3 regions of the Limosilactobacillus sp. DJ3M12 genome follow, and region 2 is predicted to be linked to each of the others. Evidence: predicted binding sites of a transcription regulator. Region 2 holds the regulator's gene; each other region holds the start of a gene.
The links. The regulator NrdR, encoded in region 2, represses ribonucleotide reductase genes. The targets are predictions, from matches to a motif close to ACACNATATATNGTGT.

Region 1 (5,556 bases), on a different contig from region 2:
GTTCACCATTTTCTTGAATGGAATCAGCGACCTCTTGGAAGTGGTCAAAATCCTTATCAATACTAATGCTGTTATTTGATGCCCACCGGTGATGCTGGAGCTTTTCTTGGTCTTGCTTCATTGTAATAAATTGGTGATTATTTCCTGAACCAAGAGCTAGTTCAGCTGAACGACGAACGTTACCAGCGACGACAGCTTTGCCGATTAGATTACAGATATCGGTACAGTCAACGGCGCTTAGGTTCGTACCGACTTTAGCGTTAAGCACCTTGTTAACATCTTGAAGCATTTCAATTAGGGGTGTAGGGCCAGAAGCAGTACCGCCAAAGCCGTGGATTTTAGCACCACGTGGACGGATATTGGTCATATCCAAAATAAGCTTATTTACATTATTTTGGTTGGTGTTTTTAAAGTGAAGGTCAATTAATTGAGCAACAGCAAGTACCCAGCCTTCACGGGTATCGGGAAGCTGATAGTAAATTTCATTTTCCTGGAGCGGCTTTTTGATATCATTTCGATCGAAAGCGCCGGCACTAATTGATTCATCATAAGAAGCACTGCTTTTATCAATTACGATGGATAAGTTAATTTTGTGATCTACGCTTGGAATTTGATTAATGTTATCGTCTGTCACAGAAAAGCCGACACCGCCACCCTTCATTAATTCGTCAAAGAGAAAAGCAAAAGGCATTGATACTGCTACTTGCTCATTATTTAAGTAGCTTGGCTGAATGTGACTATCACCATATTTCTGGGGACGAATAGCAATGAACCAGCAATTGTTTAGTGAGTCACCGGTCCGTTTCTGGTAATCAGTACCTGAAATCCATAAATTTCGCCCAGATGGTGTTGCACCGAGACCGTAGATTAATTTGAATAACTGTTCTGCTTCAGTTGTTAACTCATCAATAACAGCTTGGGATGGGTTATCATTAAGACGGGGATCAAGGTTAATGTTTCCTTCAATAACGCGTTTAACGGTTTCTTTCCATTCTTCAGTTCGATCCTTATCTGCTTGCCACCGAGCATATGTCCGCTTATATGTAACCCAACCGAGCGGACCCCAATGTGGTGTGATTTTTTTAGTAGCTTGATCAATAAATGATTCTTTAAGTGTGATTTTTTGCATGGTAATTAGTGCTCCCTTTAAATTAGATAACACAATATATGGTAATCTAATCCAGCGTGATATACAACATATAGTGATTTTTAAAAACCGCAATGAATTAGACGATCATTGCGGTTCAATCAAATTATAAAAATTTAGTTATAGGTTCTTGTCGATTTTGAAGGTAAGTTTAGAAAGCTCTAACCCGTGCATAACTAATTCAGCCATTAGGTTCTTAGTTCGCTTAGCCATTTCAGCAACCATCTCATGAGTCTTGGAACTCAAAAAGTCGCTAACTTCACTAGGTGCCATCCCCTTAACTTGTGGAGCAATTTCATTAACCCAGCGGTACAAATATTCGCGTGAATCTTTGAGGTAATCTAAGTCTTCCTTAGAGAACTCAGCGTGGTGTGATTCAACAAGCATTGAAAGGGTACGGTACATCCAATAAGCACTCTTAAGATCCATGTTGAGTTTTTCTGGTGTTTCACGGTAGCTGACATCAATATCTTCGGCGTTTCCGAAAAATGGAATATAAGGAGTAAATGTTGGTACGCCAAAGCTCATCCACATAATAGTTGAAGCAGCTTCTGGCAAATCATTCCGAACCTGCAGAATATGGGAATTCTGTGTTCGATTTAGAGAAATTGGCCGGAAAAGCTGTTTTTGCTGTTCAGTTCCTTCGTGACCGAGGGGATCGTAAGGAGTTCCTTGGTAGTGACTGCTGAGGATTTTTTGCACGTCTTCAAGGGTAACACGGTGATTGGTTTGCATGATAAATGGAATATCAAAATCCAAGGGATCGAATTCTACGCTGGGGTTTAATACCTTATGACCATACCATTGACGTGGTGTGTTGTAATGTTGGTCGAATACGTCAGCAGTCCCAAAGATATGGCGGAAGTCCCAACCATATTTATCAGGGTTGAGGTGGTTTTTCTCAACGAATTCTTGGATGCCGTCAGACCACATAAAGTTATCAGGGTCATTAAAGTCAACTTGCTGGATTGCTACTCGATTTCCAGTTACGGCATAAGAGTCATCGGGGATCCGTTGAGCAACCCAGTGGTGACCAGTGACGATTTCCATATACCATACATCTTTTTTGTCGCTGAATATAATACCGTTTCCTTCAGCAGAACCGTATTTGGCGACTAGTTTACCAAGGTATGCAACCCCGTCACGAGCGCTATCGATAAAGGGAAGGGTAGCAGCGACCACAAGATCTTCATTGATTCCGGTTTCGGTATTAAGCGGATCGCAGGCAAGGACGCGTTCATTTGCATAAACACTTTCGGTTGCACTCATTCCAACATTTTTTTCGTTAAAGCCGCTCTCATCGAATACCCCTTCAGTTCGATAATCAACATTAGGAGTACCTTGATAACGATAACCATCAGCAGGGCGATCAATTACACATTTATTTAAGTATGCCTTTACTTGGTTAGGGTGATTATGATATGCGGGATAAGTAACGAAGCGTTGGGGCGTAAGTGGACCAAATGTATCATCATTCCGTGCTGCCATTGTTGAACCATCAATCGTTGCGTTGCGACCCACAAGGACAGTGGTACAAGCAGATAAATTCTTTTTCATCTTTTCAGGACCTTTCTATCAAACAAACTACAATAATCAGTTTAATCTTCAACATTAACCGGGTCAATCGTCAAGAAACTACTTTTGTTCTAAATCAGCGAAAGTAGCATGAACTAGGGTGGCAAGATCTTCGGCATTTAATTTAATAGAACGGCCCACTTTACCTGACGAAACGAAAATATCGCCTTGTTCTCTGGCCTCGTTATCAATAAAAATAGGGTATTCAAACTTCTCGTAAATTCCTACAGGGGTGTTAGCACCATGCACATATCCGGTAGTTTTGAGAAGATTTTTTAGCGGCACCATATTAACCTTTTTATTGCCCGAAACCTTAGCAAGCTTTTTCTCATCTAAGTGTGTATCGACTGGGATGACGCCAACTAGCGGTCCGGTTACGTTACCGGTTAATACTAGGGTCTTATAAATAATATGTTCGTCAACCCCGGTATGATCAACACTCATTGAACGTACATCGCCATCTTGGTGAGTCGGAAATTCAGCTTGCTCGTAAGCAATGTTATTTTTATCGAGGATTTGTTCTACCTGTGTTTTTTTCATTTTGCTTTTTTTATTTTTTTTACTCATAAAAATTTCCTCCTAAGTTTATCTGGGACGCACCAATATTTTACAAAAGGATCCCAATTTAAAATAGGTCTGCTATACTAAAAGTGTAGCTTAAATTGCGAATTAATTAAATCCGAGGAGTTAATTAGATGGCAGACTTAGTATATCGCTCAGTGATGCGTGATATAAAACAAAAAATACTAGACAATAAATACCAAGGGATGCGTTTACCTGATGAACGAAGCTTAAGTGAAATCTATCAGGTAAGCCGCAGTTCCATAAAACGGGCATTGGGAGTGCTCGCTCAGCAAGGAATTATTTTTAAGAAACGCGGATCCGGTACATTTATTAATCCGTTATACCTAAAAAACCAGTCATTGTTCCATTATGAAGGTAGTAATTTGGGTGTAACGGACAGTTTCCAAGTAGATGGTAAAAAGCAAGGAATAAAATTACTTGATTACCAAGTTGTTCCTGCAAGTAAAGATGTTCAAGAAGAACTATTTCTTAATGATAACGACTTTGTTTATCAGATTAAACGGCTACGGTTAATTGATGATCAGCCGTTTATGATTGAAACGGGTTTTATTCCAATTAGAATTACGCCCACTCTTTCTCCCGAAGTTGTTAATGGGTCAATTTTTAATTATTTAGAAGATATGATGGGGAAAAGGGTTACAAAGTCATTTATGACGATTGGTGTTTCGCCGTCAACAAATGAAGATCAAGACTTATTGAAGTTGAATGAAACAGAGCCGGTTGGAACAATTGAAGGGATTTTCTTTTTGGATGATGGGACGCCGTTTGAAGTTTCTAATATGCGAATTCACTATAAATACATGAAATATAGTACTTTTGTTAGCCTAGACCAAGAAAACTAGTGAATATGATAGCAGTATTTAAAGTATTAAAATAGATGTAAAATTTATTTTTTTCAAAAGAAATTTTAATTGTACACTGTTGGTATTGAACGGGGTTAAACAAAGGTAAATTAGCATTTCTGCGGATTAAGATAAATAGAAAAATGTTAAAGAACACCTTAAAAAGATTAATTTTTTATAATTGGACCGTATCAATTTGTAAAAAGGTTGACTTTTTGAAAAAACAGTTTATCATTAACATTGTAAATTTAATGATTTACGTTATGTTGTTATAGAGCACAGGACGTATTGATTTATATAGAAGGAGTGTTTATTAGAATGGCAGTAGATTACGATTCCAAGAAGTATTTGGAAAGTGTTGATGCTTACTGGCGTGCAGCTAACTACCTTTCAGTTGGTACTTTGTTCTTAATGGGTGATCCATTATTACGCCAACCATTAAAGGCTGAAGACGTTAAGCCTAAGCCAATTGGTCACTGGGGTACTATTGTTCCTCAAAACTTCATTTACGCACACTTAAACCGTGTAATTAAGAAGTATGACCTTGATATGTTCTACATTGAAGGTTCAGGTCACGGTGGCCAAGTTATGGTTAACAACTCATACTTGGATGGTTCATACACTGAAATTTATCCTGAATACACACAAGACACTAAGGGAATGGCTAAGTTATTCAAGCACTTCTCATTCCCAGGCGGTACTGCATCTCACGCCGCACCTGAAACTCCAGGTTCAATCCACGAAGGTGGGGAACTTGGTTACTCACTTTCACACGGTGTAGGTGCTATCTTAGATAACCCTGATGTTATTGCCGCTGTTGAAATTGGTGATGGTGAAGCTGAAACTGGTCCATTAATGGCATCATGGTTCTCAGACAAGTTCATCAACCCAATCAAGGATGGTGCGGTATTACCAATCATCCAAGTTAACGGATTCAAGATTTCTAACCCTACTATTCTTTCACGGATGAGTGACGAAGAACTTACTAAGTACTTTGAAGGTATGGGCTGGAAGCCATACTTCGTATCAGCTTACAAAGAAGCTGACCGTGATGGTGAATTCGATGGTTACAAGCCACACATGGAAGTTCACGAACAAATGGCTAAGACTATGGATAAGGCTGTTGAAGAAATCAAGGCTATCCAAAAGAACGCTCGTGAAAACAACGATGATTCATTACCACAATGGCCATTAATCATCTTCCGTGCACCTAAGGGTTGGACTGGTCCTACTAAGGATCTTGATGGTAACCCAATCGAAAACTCATTCCGTGCTCACCAAATTCCTATTCCGGTATCACAAGATGACATGGAACACAAGGACATGCTTATTGACTGGATGAAGTCATACAAGCCAGAAGAATTGTTTGACGAAAACGGTCACCCAGTTGCTCTTGTTGAAGAGAAC
Region 2 (5,556 bases):
ATCCGGATGCAAGATGAGCTTGAGAAACGTCATCTAAAGGCAAAAATGCTCTTGCAGATTCATGATGAATTAGTCTTTGAGGCTCCAAAGGAAGAAATCCCGGTTCTATCGGAATTGGTGCCAAAAGTAATGGATTCGGCCGTTAAGTTGGATGTGCCGCTTAAAGTAGATAGTAAGTATGGGGATACCTGGTATGACCTTAAAAAATAGATCGGAGGAAATTAAATGCCTGAATTACCAGAAGTTGAAACTGTTCGCCGCGGTTTGCTGAAGATTGCCGCTAAGCGTAAAATTAACGCGATCGATGTTTATTATGGTAAAACGATTACCAATGACGTTGAAGATTTTCGGCAGGCGTTGATTGGACAGACGATTGAAAATGTTGATCGGCGAGGGAAATATCTTCTTTTTCGTTTTACTAATGATTTGACGATGATTTCACACCTTCGCATGGAAGGAAAATATTACAACCAACCGATTGGCGGACCAATTGATAAACATACCCATGTTGTCTTTGAATTTACGGACGGCACGGAATTATGTTATCAAGATGCCCGTAAATTTGGGCGGATGACACTGGTAAAAACCGGTGATGAGATGAATGTCGGCGGATTGAAGACGATTGGCCCTGAACCGACAGAAGACGCCTTTACGTTGCCATACTTTACAGCTGAATTAAAAAAGAGTCGGGGAAAAATTAAGCCATTCTTGCTTAATCAGCGTCATGTCGCCGGTCTGGGTAACATTTACGTTGATGAGGTGCTATGGATGACGGGGATAAACCCGGAGCAACCAGCCAATACTTTAACGGCTAGCCAAATTACTGAATTACGGAAAAATATTATCAAAGAATTGGCGACAGCGATTAAGTACAAGGGAACCACTGTGCATAGTTTTACGAATGCATTTGGTGATGCCGGCGCTTTCCAAGATCGCTTAAAAGCTTATGGTCATGCGGGGGATGAATGTCCGCGTTGTGGCACGAAAATGGTTAAAATTAAGGTTGCTGAACGTGGAACGACATTTTGTCCACACTGTCAAGTATTGAAGGAATAAGAAATGACAAAAATAGTTGGATTAACAGGTGGAATCGCAACCGGCAAGACAACGGTAAGCACTATTTTGCGCCAGGCTGGGATTCCGGTGATTGATGCTGACCAAGTAGCGCGGCAAGTCCAGGCACCAGACTCGGTTGGGTTAACACGGATTGTCAAAGTATTTGGTCCAAAAGTACTTTTGCCAACTGGGGAGCTCAATCGGCAAGCCTTAGCAAAAATTGTCTTTAATGATAAAGAAGCGTTGAAAAAACTCAATGAGATTCTTCAGCCATTAATTTACGATGCTATCTTTGCGCAGGTTAATACTTTAAAAAAACAGGGTATTCCGCTCGTGGTGTTAGATGTACCATTATTATTCGAGCAATATTATGATGGAGATTGTGATTATGTGGTAGTTGTTTATACTGATCCACAAACGCAGCTTAAACGGTTAATGGCTCGTGATCATTGTTCTAAAGAGGAAGCGCAAGCGCGAATTGCTGCCCAAATGCCATTATCAGATAAAGAAGCGCGGGCGGATTTTAAAATAAATAATAATGGTGACCAGGCTGCCCTGCAAAAACGAGTCGCATCCCTAATAAATCAGCTAAAAGCAGAGTAAAATGTGGTAAAATAAAGTACTTATACTATAAAGGAGGGGGACACATTGCGCTGTCCACATTGTCACAAAAATGGATCACGGGTTGTCGATAGTCGGCCAAGCGAAGACGGAAGCTTTATTCGTCGTCGTCGTGAGTGCATTCATTGTGGCTTTCGTTTTACAACCTTTGAACGGTACGAGGAAACGCCACTACTAGTAATTAAAAAAGATGGCACGCGCCAAGAATTCAGTCGCCAAAAGATCCTCAATGGGGTTGTGCGCTCGGCAGAAAAACGACCGGTTAGTATGGAGCGATTGACCAAGATTGCAGATAAAGTGGAAAAACAAATCCGGAGTATTGGTGAAAGCGAAGTCTCCAGTCAAATTATTGGTAAATTTGTGATGAACGAATTAAAAGGCGTCGATGAGATTGCTTATATTCGGTTTGCAAGTGTTTACCGCCAATTTAAGGACGTTGATGCCTTTATGAGCGAACTTGAAACCATGATGAAGGCAGAACATAAAAAATAACTTAGGAGGGCTGTAAAATGACTGCAGCAGCTTTTGACCCGCAAGCCGGTTATGTTGTTACGGCCAGCACTGCATTTATTAGTTTTAATGACCAGACTTTTGCAACATTTTATCAGCCAATTTTAGGACCAGTTGCGTTTAGCTTTTTTTATGCGTTAAAAGCGCGCTTGTTGCCTAATCCTACGATTGCTAACCGGACCTTGCAAAGTGACCTGTTAGCCCAGGTAAATGCTGGGGGCCGACAAGTACTGGAGGCTCTTCATCGTTTAGAGGCAGTTGGCTTAGTGCAAACTTATTTCCAGCACGATGAGATCGGGGACGTATACGTTTATGAATTGCAGCCGACCCTTACTCCAGAAAAATTTTTAGCTGATAACTTGCTGAGTATTTTACTTTTAGAGGAAGTAGGAGAAGATGCGTTTGGACGTTTGACTAAGCAAAGTCGGCAATACAAGCTTGCTTCTTCTAACACTTCACTAACTAATGTGAGTCACAACTTTTTTGAAGAATTTCATATTAACTCGCAGTCAATTACTGAAACACCACAAGCGATTTTAACGGCGCGAAAACAGGCACCAGTAGAAAAGCAACCCCAGTTAACTGCGGGGATGAGCGATGACTTTGATTGGTCAACTCTCATTCACTTGCTGGCTAATCAGCCAATTGTCAGTGCAGACCTGGAAAATAATCGAGACCTAATATTGTTAGAACATCAATTATATGGGATTGATGTGCCAACGATGAAGACATTGGTTTTGCGGTCGATTGATCTGCAAACCAATCATTTCAATCCGAAAAAATTTAAGCAAATTGTTGCGTCTACCTATAATATTGTCTATTCTTCAACGACAAAAGTAGCGGAAAAAGAAGCGCCGGTGACAAATAGAAATAGTGAACTGACTAGTAAAGATCAGGAGTTATTGGCGACAGCTAAGGATTACTCCCCAGTCGAATTTCTTCAGGTTCTTAAAGGTCAAACGGGTGGCTACGTAACTTCAGGTGAACGTCATATTCTGACAGGTTTAGTAGCGCAAGAAAAACTTACCCAAGATGCCATTAATATCTTAACTTGGTATGTGATTAGTGACCGGGGGAATTCTACTTTGACAGCTAATTTTGTCGATGCAATTGCCAATAACTGGCTCCAACATGGCGTAATTAATGGGGAGCAAGCCATTGTCCAATTAAAGACTTTTAACAAGCAGTCGCAAGAAAAGAAAAAGGAAACAAAGACGCCAAAGAAAAATAAGTGGCGCAAAATGATTAAGGAACCGATGCCAGCATGGAGCAAGAAAGACACGAGTGAGTTGATGAAAAAGGCTTCCTCACAAGAAATTGCCAAACTGCGTGAACGGATCGCTAATCGTAAGAAGAAGTAGCAGCTAAAGGAGGTGGCAGCATGCAGTCACTAAACAAAACTTTACAAGAGTTAATGCGCGGTCAAAACATCGCAAACAATATCCAACAAACGATGAAGCAAGTTTATGCGGATAAAGATGTTCAAGCATTCTTAAACGAAAATCGTGACCGTCTTAGTAAAGAAGCAATTAAACGGGGACAATCAAAGCTTTATGAGTTTTTTCATGAAAAGCAATTAATTGAAAAAGGCGTGCCAACTGTTGCCCCGGGATATTCTCCGCAATTGGTTATCAGTGCAGGCCAAATTGACGTAACCTACGTTCCAACTAAACAGTTATTAGAACGCCAACGACAACGTTATATTCAACGACTAGTTAACTCGATTAATATGCCTAAGTTCATTAAAAATGCGTCATATGATGATTATTATTTAAATGAAGATACCCAAACTGATACACGCACAAAGGCAATTCAAGCAGCCATGGACTTTACAGATAATTACCAAAAAGATAATTTTCAACCAGGACTTTACCTATATGGAAAATTCGGAGTCGGAAAAACATACCTCCTTGGAGCAATCGCTAATGAACTCGCTAAGAGTAAGGGAGTTGCAACAACGATGGTTCATTTCCCTAGTTTTGCTGTTGAAATGCGGAATTCAATTAAGCAAAATAATACTGGCGAAAAGTTGGATGCTATTAAACGGGCGCCGATTTTAATGCTTGATGATGTTGGGGCCGGTGCAATGACAACATGGGTAAGAGATGATATTTTAGGAGTAATTTTAGAATATCGGATGCAAGAAGAATTACCAACTTTCTTTAGTTCTAATTTTTCAATGGATGAGTTGCAAAATAACCACCTTGCTATCAATGCGCAAGGCGATAATGAGCCCCTCAAAGCGGCTCGCATTATGGAAAGAATCAAGTACTTATCACGTGAGATTGAAATGGAAGGAAAAAATTTGCGTGATAAGGGATAAAGTTCTTGACATTAAACTTTGAATTTAGTAAGCTAATAAACGTTGAAAGAAAAAGCAGAAGCACCCGCTTCTCGCCTAGGTGATATTGATCGCCGGGCTGACGAGATGAATGATAATCGACCACTATGATAAGGTCGTTGTTATGAAGCGGGGTACTTTTGTACCTCGCTTTTTTGCTTGATCTTTCGCTAAAAAAATTGGAGGTGCGTTGCCATAGCACAAGATATGATTGTCAATAACGGTATTCGTGCACGGGAAGTGCGGTTAATCGGTCAAGATGGTGAACAATTGGGCATTAAGTCTAAGCGTGAAGCGCTACAATTAGCTGAAGAAGCTAACTTAGATCTAGTATTAGTTGCACCAAAGGCACGCCCAGCTGTTGCCCGCATTATGGATTACGGGAAGTACCGTTTCGAGATGCAAAAGAAAGAGCGTGAAGCTCGTAAGAAGCAAAAGACGATAACGGTTAAGGAAATTCGCCTTAGTCCATCAATTGATACTAATGACTTTAATGTTAAGTTAAAGCGTGTTCGTAAGTTCATTGAAAAGGGCGATAAGGTACGGATTTCATTACGGTTCCGTGGTCGTGCTATTACCCATAAGGATATCGGTCGTGACATGATTGAACGAATGGCTGAAGAAACTTCAGACATCGCTACTGTTGTTCAACGTCCGAAGATGGAAGGGCGGAGTATTTTCTTAACTCTTGCTCCGGCTGCTGATAAAGCAAAGAATTAATTTAAGAAGGTAGGAATTAGTTATGCCAAAGATGAAGAGTAACCGTGCTGCTGCCAAGCGTTTCAAGCGTACAGCTAATGGTGGATTCAAGAGTGGAAACTCATTCACTAGTCACCGTTTCCACGGTAAGACTAAGAAGCAACGTCGTCAATTACGTGGTTTGAGCATGATGGACAAGACCAACGTAAAGCGTTACAAGAAGTTATTACCATTTAAGTAAACTTCACAAAAATAACTATTTAATATACGTAGGAGGATTTCAACATGCGAGTTAAAGGTGGAACTGTTACGCGTGCACGTCGCAAGCG
Region 3 (5,556 bases), on a different contig from region 2:
GCGGAAGATCATTCATTGAGATGCCGCATCCATGGTCAGCGATCCGCAAAGAATTCATTTCCCAGGAAATATTAATTGTACTATTAGGGGATGAGTATTTGATTGCGTTTGAAAGTAGTTGTTCAATGCAAAAATGCAACCATTTACGATCAGTGAGAACTTTAATTCCGTCCAAGCCGGTTAATTCTGGAATCAATTGTTTATGAATGAAGACCGCAGAATTTTGTTGCAAAATATTATTAATTAAGTTGGCAATATCGATCCATTGAAAATTGTAATCATGATTATTAATCGCTAGTCGTTCGTCATTTAACAACAAATTGAGATAATAGTTAGCTTGGTGGATATTCTTTTTTACTTCTGTACTTGCGACAGTTGGTGAATTTTCTGCCGCGGCATTAAGACTAGTCAAATAGTTTTTAATTTCATGAGTAAATAATTCAAGGTGGTCAAGTTGTTCATGCTGAGTTGCTTGTAACTGTCGAATTGTGTCAATGTTTTTTGCTTGTTCATCTTGCAATAGTTCAACAAGTTTTCCCTCAGTCATATTGGTAGGAGTGAATTTATCGAGCTGAGAAATATTTAAATGGCGCAATCGATAATATTTAATTGCACCACTACCGATAAGCCATACTATAAAAAAGGGAAGAGAAAAGCGAATCACATCGCCCCAAAAAACAGTTGGGAGATTATATAAAATTACTAAAAGCCCAACCAGACCTAAGAGAAAAAGATAGCCAATAGTAGGAAGAAGGATTGAACGCCAAAATAATTTAAAATAACGTTTATTCATTGTTTTCCACCAATCGATAGCCAAGGCCACGTTCTGTGTGAATACATTGCCGTAAACCAATTGTGCTTAGCTTAGTTCTTAACCGACTAATATTAACGTTAAGGGTGTTCTCATTAAGGTATTTGCCACCTTGCCATAACCATTGAAGTAATTGCTCCTTAGAAACGGTTTTATTACGGTGACTGAGTAAAACTTGGAGCATAGCACCTTCAGTTGGAGTGAGCTGGGCAGTACCGTTTTCGTTCATAAGAATATTAGTAAGGGGATTGAATGAATTATGATCCCACATTATTTCTTCTGCGTCAGTCGTTTGCTTATTCCGCCGTAATAAAGCTTGAATTTTAGCTAAAAGCACCGTCATCGCAAATGGCTTCATAATATAATCATCTGCCCCCGCGGCCACTGCATGCATGACATTGGTATCAATTTCAGCCGCAGAAATAACTATAATCGGCACTTGACTATGTTTACGAACCTCTTGAATCCAATAAAAGCCATCGAACGTCAGGAGGGTAATATCAAATAAGACCAGATCTGGGCTTGTAGCAAGAATTTCATTTGCAACGTTTTTCCAGTCGTTAACTGTGATAACATCGTGTTGCCATTTATTTAATTCTTGAGTTGTGGAATGGATAATATCAGGATTATCTTCAGCGATAAATATTTTAGCCATAATTGTTTCCCCGTAAATAGATTTAAACTCATCATACATTAGTTTGTTCAGAAAGGAAAATTTCGATATTGACAATCCTCAGTTACTGATTAAAGATAAGGAAAGGAAGTGATTTTCAATGGATATTAAGGACAACCTATTAACTCTTGCCGATGGAAATGAAATGCCTCAAGAAGGTTTTGGCCTTTATAAGGTAGATGGCCAAGCGACAATGAATCAAGCAGTCAAAAAGGCATATGAAGATGGGTATCGGCTTTTTGATACGGCTCAGTTATACGGAAATGAGCAAGAAGTGGGGACGGCTTTTAAGCAATTAGCCATTCCGCGCGATAATATTTTTGTGACAACTAAAGTGGCAGAAGAAAATCAAGGTTACGATAAGGCCATTGAATCTGTCAAAGAATCCTTACGTAAATTACAAATGGATTACGTTGATTTGTTGCTTGTTCACTGGCCAATTGAACGATCATTTTTTGACACCTGGCGAGCTTTTGAAGAAATGAAAAAGGAAGGGCTTACTAGGTCAATTGGTGTAAGTAATTACCAAATGATTCATCTTCAATATTTGGCAACCCAAGCAAATGAAATGCCAGTTGTTGATCAAATTGAGTTGCATCCGCTATTAACACAAAAACCACTATTAGAATTTAATCGTCAACATCAAATAGTAACGCAAGCCTGGAGTCCATTAGGGCGAGGAGCAGTTCTCAATGAACCAGTATTAAAAGATATTGCTGCTGCTCATAATAAATCTACTGCGCAAATTATACTGCGGTGGCATCTCCAGAATGGTGTTTCTTTTATTCCCAAGTCAGTTCATGAAGAGAGAATTGCCCAAAACGCTGATATTTACAATTTTGAACTTAACGCCCAAGAAATGGCACAGATAGATGCATTAAATGCTTATCATCGTACTGGTCGTGAACCAGAATTAGTTTATGAATACAATAAACAATATTAAACAAAAAACAGCAAATTGACTGAATTTTCAATCTCTTTGCTGTTTTTAGATTTATTCTAAGCCCATTGCTTTGGCATAGGCTGCTTCTTCTTTACTGAGACGTTGACGTTCACGTTCGTTGTACCATGGTGAAATGGTAAAGGCGAGAACATCATTAATAAGGTAAATCGAGCTATTAACGGCCATTGCTAAAGTAGCAGATCCTTGCTTGTAAGAAACAAACCAGAGTACTAGTTGTGCAAGACCAGATGCAAGCCACCAGAAATATTGATTGTTAAAACGCAAGAAGCAAATAACACCAGCGGAAAGACTAATAGAAAAGCTGATTGCATCAATCCATGGTCGTGGATCGTCAGTAAGATGACCGATTAAATAACCAGAAACGAGATAGACAATAATTGTTGCAATGATGGCAACCGTCCATGAACGAGCATTGAATTTACGGATCTTTGATGCCATGTTAACATTCCAATTTGCGGAAAGTAATACTGGTAAATCGAGGGTAATAACATAGGCGATTTGTTCGGCAATACTTAAATAATTTTTAGCACTAAAACCAGCAATGATGAAACATAATGCCGATAAAATACCTAAGAAACCATTTACCGACTTAGCAGCATTAATTGCTAAAACGCAAAGTACTCCAAGCGTGGTTCCAATAAATGTAATGACAGTTACCCGCGTTATTGGAGCACTAACTAAAGTCATTACCTGACAGCCAAGACTGAAAAAGAATAGGTAATAATTTTGTTGTGGCCAGCCCTTTAATTGGTGGGCAAGAAATTTAAAATAATCGCTAATCATTAATCTAACTCCCTCTACTATATGTTGTGCAATTTTGTGGTTACTGCCGGCTAGTAACACAAGATGTTGTGGATGTAAAAAAGCAACGTTTAATAGTATACCGGGTCAAAATCAGGGATGCAATACCCAAAAGTTTATTTAATCAGTCGCTTAGATTAATTGAAGGGCGGAAAATTAACCCTATCGTTGAAAATAATAAATTTAAAAATTTCCTTTAGCGGATTACGAAATATCGAATGACTTATCAATACTATAATTCAATTTTAACAATTTTAACTTTATATGAAGATTGCGGCGCTTCAACAGTTACAGTGATCCCAGCTGTTTTGTGAAGAAGGGCTTGACCAAGGGGAGAATCAAAGGAGATTTTTTGTTTGGCAAGATCAGCTTCCTGCTTTCCCACAATATGATAAGTTTCTTGTTCATGGTCATCTTCAAATTCAATTATCACGGTTGTCCCTAAATCAATAGTGTGATCATTCTTGGGGGTCACAATTTCAGCATATTGAAGCTGTTTATTGAGGTACCGAAGCCTGCTCTCAAGGTGGCGTAATTCACGCTTAGCAGTACTATATTCTGTATTTTCGGATAAGTCACCAAGCGCACGGGCTGCTTTTAATTGTCCAATTTTTGCAGGTCTTTGCTGTTGTAATTTTGCAATTTGTTCTTCAATTTCATGATAGCCATTTGCAGTCATTTTTTGAAAATAGACATTTTTCATTGCTTCTTGGATCTTTTTTCGTTGCATTGGTATAGTTTCTCCTTGTATATTAGCAATCTTGTTATATTTACTAGATATAATTATGATATGATAGAAAGGAAAATTCAATTTGGAGACGGAGGATATATAGATAATGAACGAACAAGAACAACATATTGACCAGTTTCTTACTTCGTCCAACTATCATCAGTTATCTGCTAATCAGCAAAAGCATGCACAGGATATTTTGACGCGTTTTAATAACCAGATGGCAAATGATCAGCATTTGACCGATACTACTTGGACACCAGAAGCAGTAAAAGCGGTCATGGTCGGGGAATTCATCGCTGATCCAGCACTAACTAATCAATTTGGAATTGCGGTTGTTCCAGTTTTGCGAGCTTATCAAGAATTTTTGAAAGTTGAAAATCTTGCGGAAGTTGTAAAAGCAATGGAAGAACAACGGACAAAGATGAACGAGTGTCGGAAAGCACATAAGACATGGGCCCAATTACATGGGGATGCGGAAAATGACGAAGCAGAAGCAACCTCGGTTCAAGCAAGTCCTGCTAAAAAAGAAATTACATGGACACCTGAGAAGTTCAAGGACTTATCAGCAAATGTGCAACAAGCTATTAAGTCTGCTTCCCAATTCAATAATCTTGAATTAGATGATGTTGAGTTGAACTATGTTGTGCAAGAGTTCTTGGAATTAATGGTACAAGAATGCAATGAATATCCAGGTCAATGGACTTTCAGCAACTTGCAACGCGTATTGGGCATGATGATGCCATTAGATCCACATATTTCAATTAAGCAAATTCACAACATCGTACCGAGTGCGCAGGCCTTGTTTGAATACTTGAAGCAAAATGATTACATCAACATGGATCAATACAAGTTGGGCTTAAAGGCAATTGCTAATATGCAACCATCAGAAGACATGCTTGCCTCATTAAATCGTGATGAGCGTGAAACTCAATTAGTTTTATCATTCATCAATAGTAATGGTATCGATACTGATGATGCAGATGTAGCAGAAGCGTGGATGGACGAACATAAGCAGGAAGTTGCTGACTTTATGCGTGGTCTCTTGAATCCATGGGGCGAATATGAACGTAAACGCCTGCTCAAGCGTCAACGCGAAATGCAACAAAAGCAACAAGTGGCTAAGAGTAACGATAACCAAGTTGATTCACAATTAAAGCGGAAAAAGAAGTCCCTTCAAGGAATCAAGTTTAGTAAAAAGGCTCGGCGGAAATTACGTCGCCATTAATTTTTTAAGAGGAGGAATCCACAATGAGCGTTGAAATTCCAGAAAATATGGAAGAAGTAGCAATGCAGCTGGCTCAACATCAGGTACGTGGTGAGCAAGTTGACGAAAAGACTGTTATTCAAAATGCTGTTCGGGATATACTCCAAGCATTTTTTGATGAAGCTCTTGAAGGTCATTATGATGATGTGAAGTGGGATGGGGATGACCTAGTCGTTACGGATATTATGGGTGATGAAGTAGGACGCATTCAACCACAATCGAGCTCATTTGTTGATGACTTTAAGAACGATGCTGATTCATTAATTGAACGGCTTGAAAATGCGACAGCCAAAATTGTTGGTGGTCGTTA

Region 1: a site for NrdR is predicted at 1,191-1,206, ahead of nrdJ (ribonucleoside-triphosphate reductase, adenosylcobalamin-dependent). Genes of this name have one in related genera too.
Region 3: a site for NrdR is predicted at 3,288-3,303, ahead of pnuC (nicotinamide riboside transporter PnuC). Genes of this name have one in related genera too.

The regions. Positions count from the first base shown of each region.
Region 1 is NZ_CANCWY010000017.1:7,154-12,709, forward strand. It holds gene nrdJ (ribonucleoside-triphosphate reductase, adenosylcobalamin-dependent) at 1-1,129, opposite strand, end outside; gene QOS06_RS08320 (C69 family dipeptidase) at 1,268-2,704, opposite strand; gene ybaK (Cys-tRNA(Pro) deacylase) at 2,783-3,289, opposite strand; gene QOS06_RS08330 (GntR family transcriptional regulator) at 3,418-4,149, shown strand; gene QOS06_RS08335 (phosphoketolase family protein) at 4,468-5,556, shown strand, end outside.
Region 2 is NZ_CANCWY010000002.1:86,610-92,165, reverse strand. It holds gene polA (DNA polymerase I) at 1-210, shown strand, start outside; gene mutM (bifunctional DNA-formamidopyrimidine glycosylase/DNA-(apurinic or apyrimidinic site) lyase) at 226-1,056, shown strand; gene coaE (dephospho-CoA kinase) at 1,060-1,659, shown strand; gene nrdR (transcriptional regulator NrdR) at 1,705-2,169, shown strand; gene QOS06_RS02810 (replication initiation and membrane attachment family protein) at 2,187-3,548, shown strand; gene dnaI (primosomal protein DnaI) at 3,569-4,510, shown strand; ribosomal protein L20 leader region at 4,557-4,693, shown strand; gene infC (translation initiation factor IF-3) at 4,736-5,248, shown strand; gene rpmI (50S ribosomal protein L35) at 5,271-5,468, shown strand; gene rplT (50S ribosomal protein L20) at 5,513-5,556, shown strand, end outside.
Region 3 is NZ_CANCWY010000004.1:100,494-106,049, forward strand. It holds gene QOS06_RS04310 (sensor histidine kinase) at 1-793, opposite strand, end outside; gene QOS06_RS04315 (response regulator transcription factor) at 786-1,505, opposite strand; gene QOS06_RS04320 (aldo/keto reductase) at 1,585-2,427, shown strand; gene pnuC (nicotinamide riboside transporter PnuC) at 2,479-3,231, opposite strand; gene greA (transcription elongation factor GreA) at 3,482-3,979, opposite strand; gene QOS06_RS04335 (hypothetical protein) at 4,086-5,207, shown strand; gene QOS06_RS04340 (hypothetical protein) at 5,231-5,556, shown strand, end outside.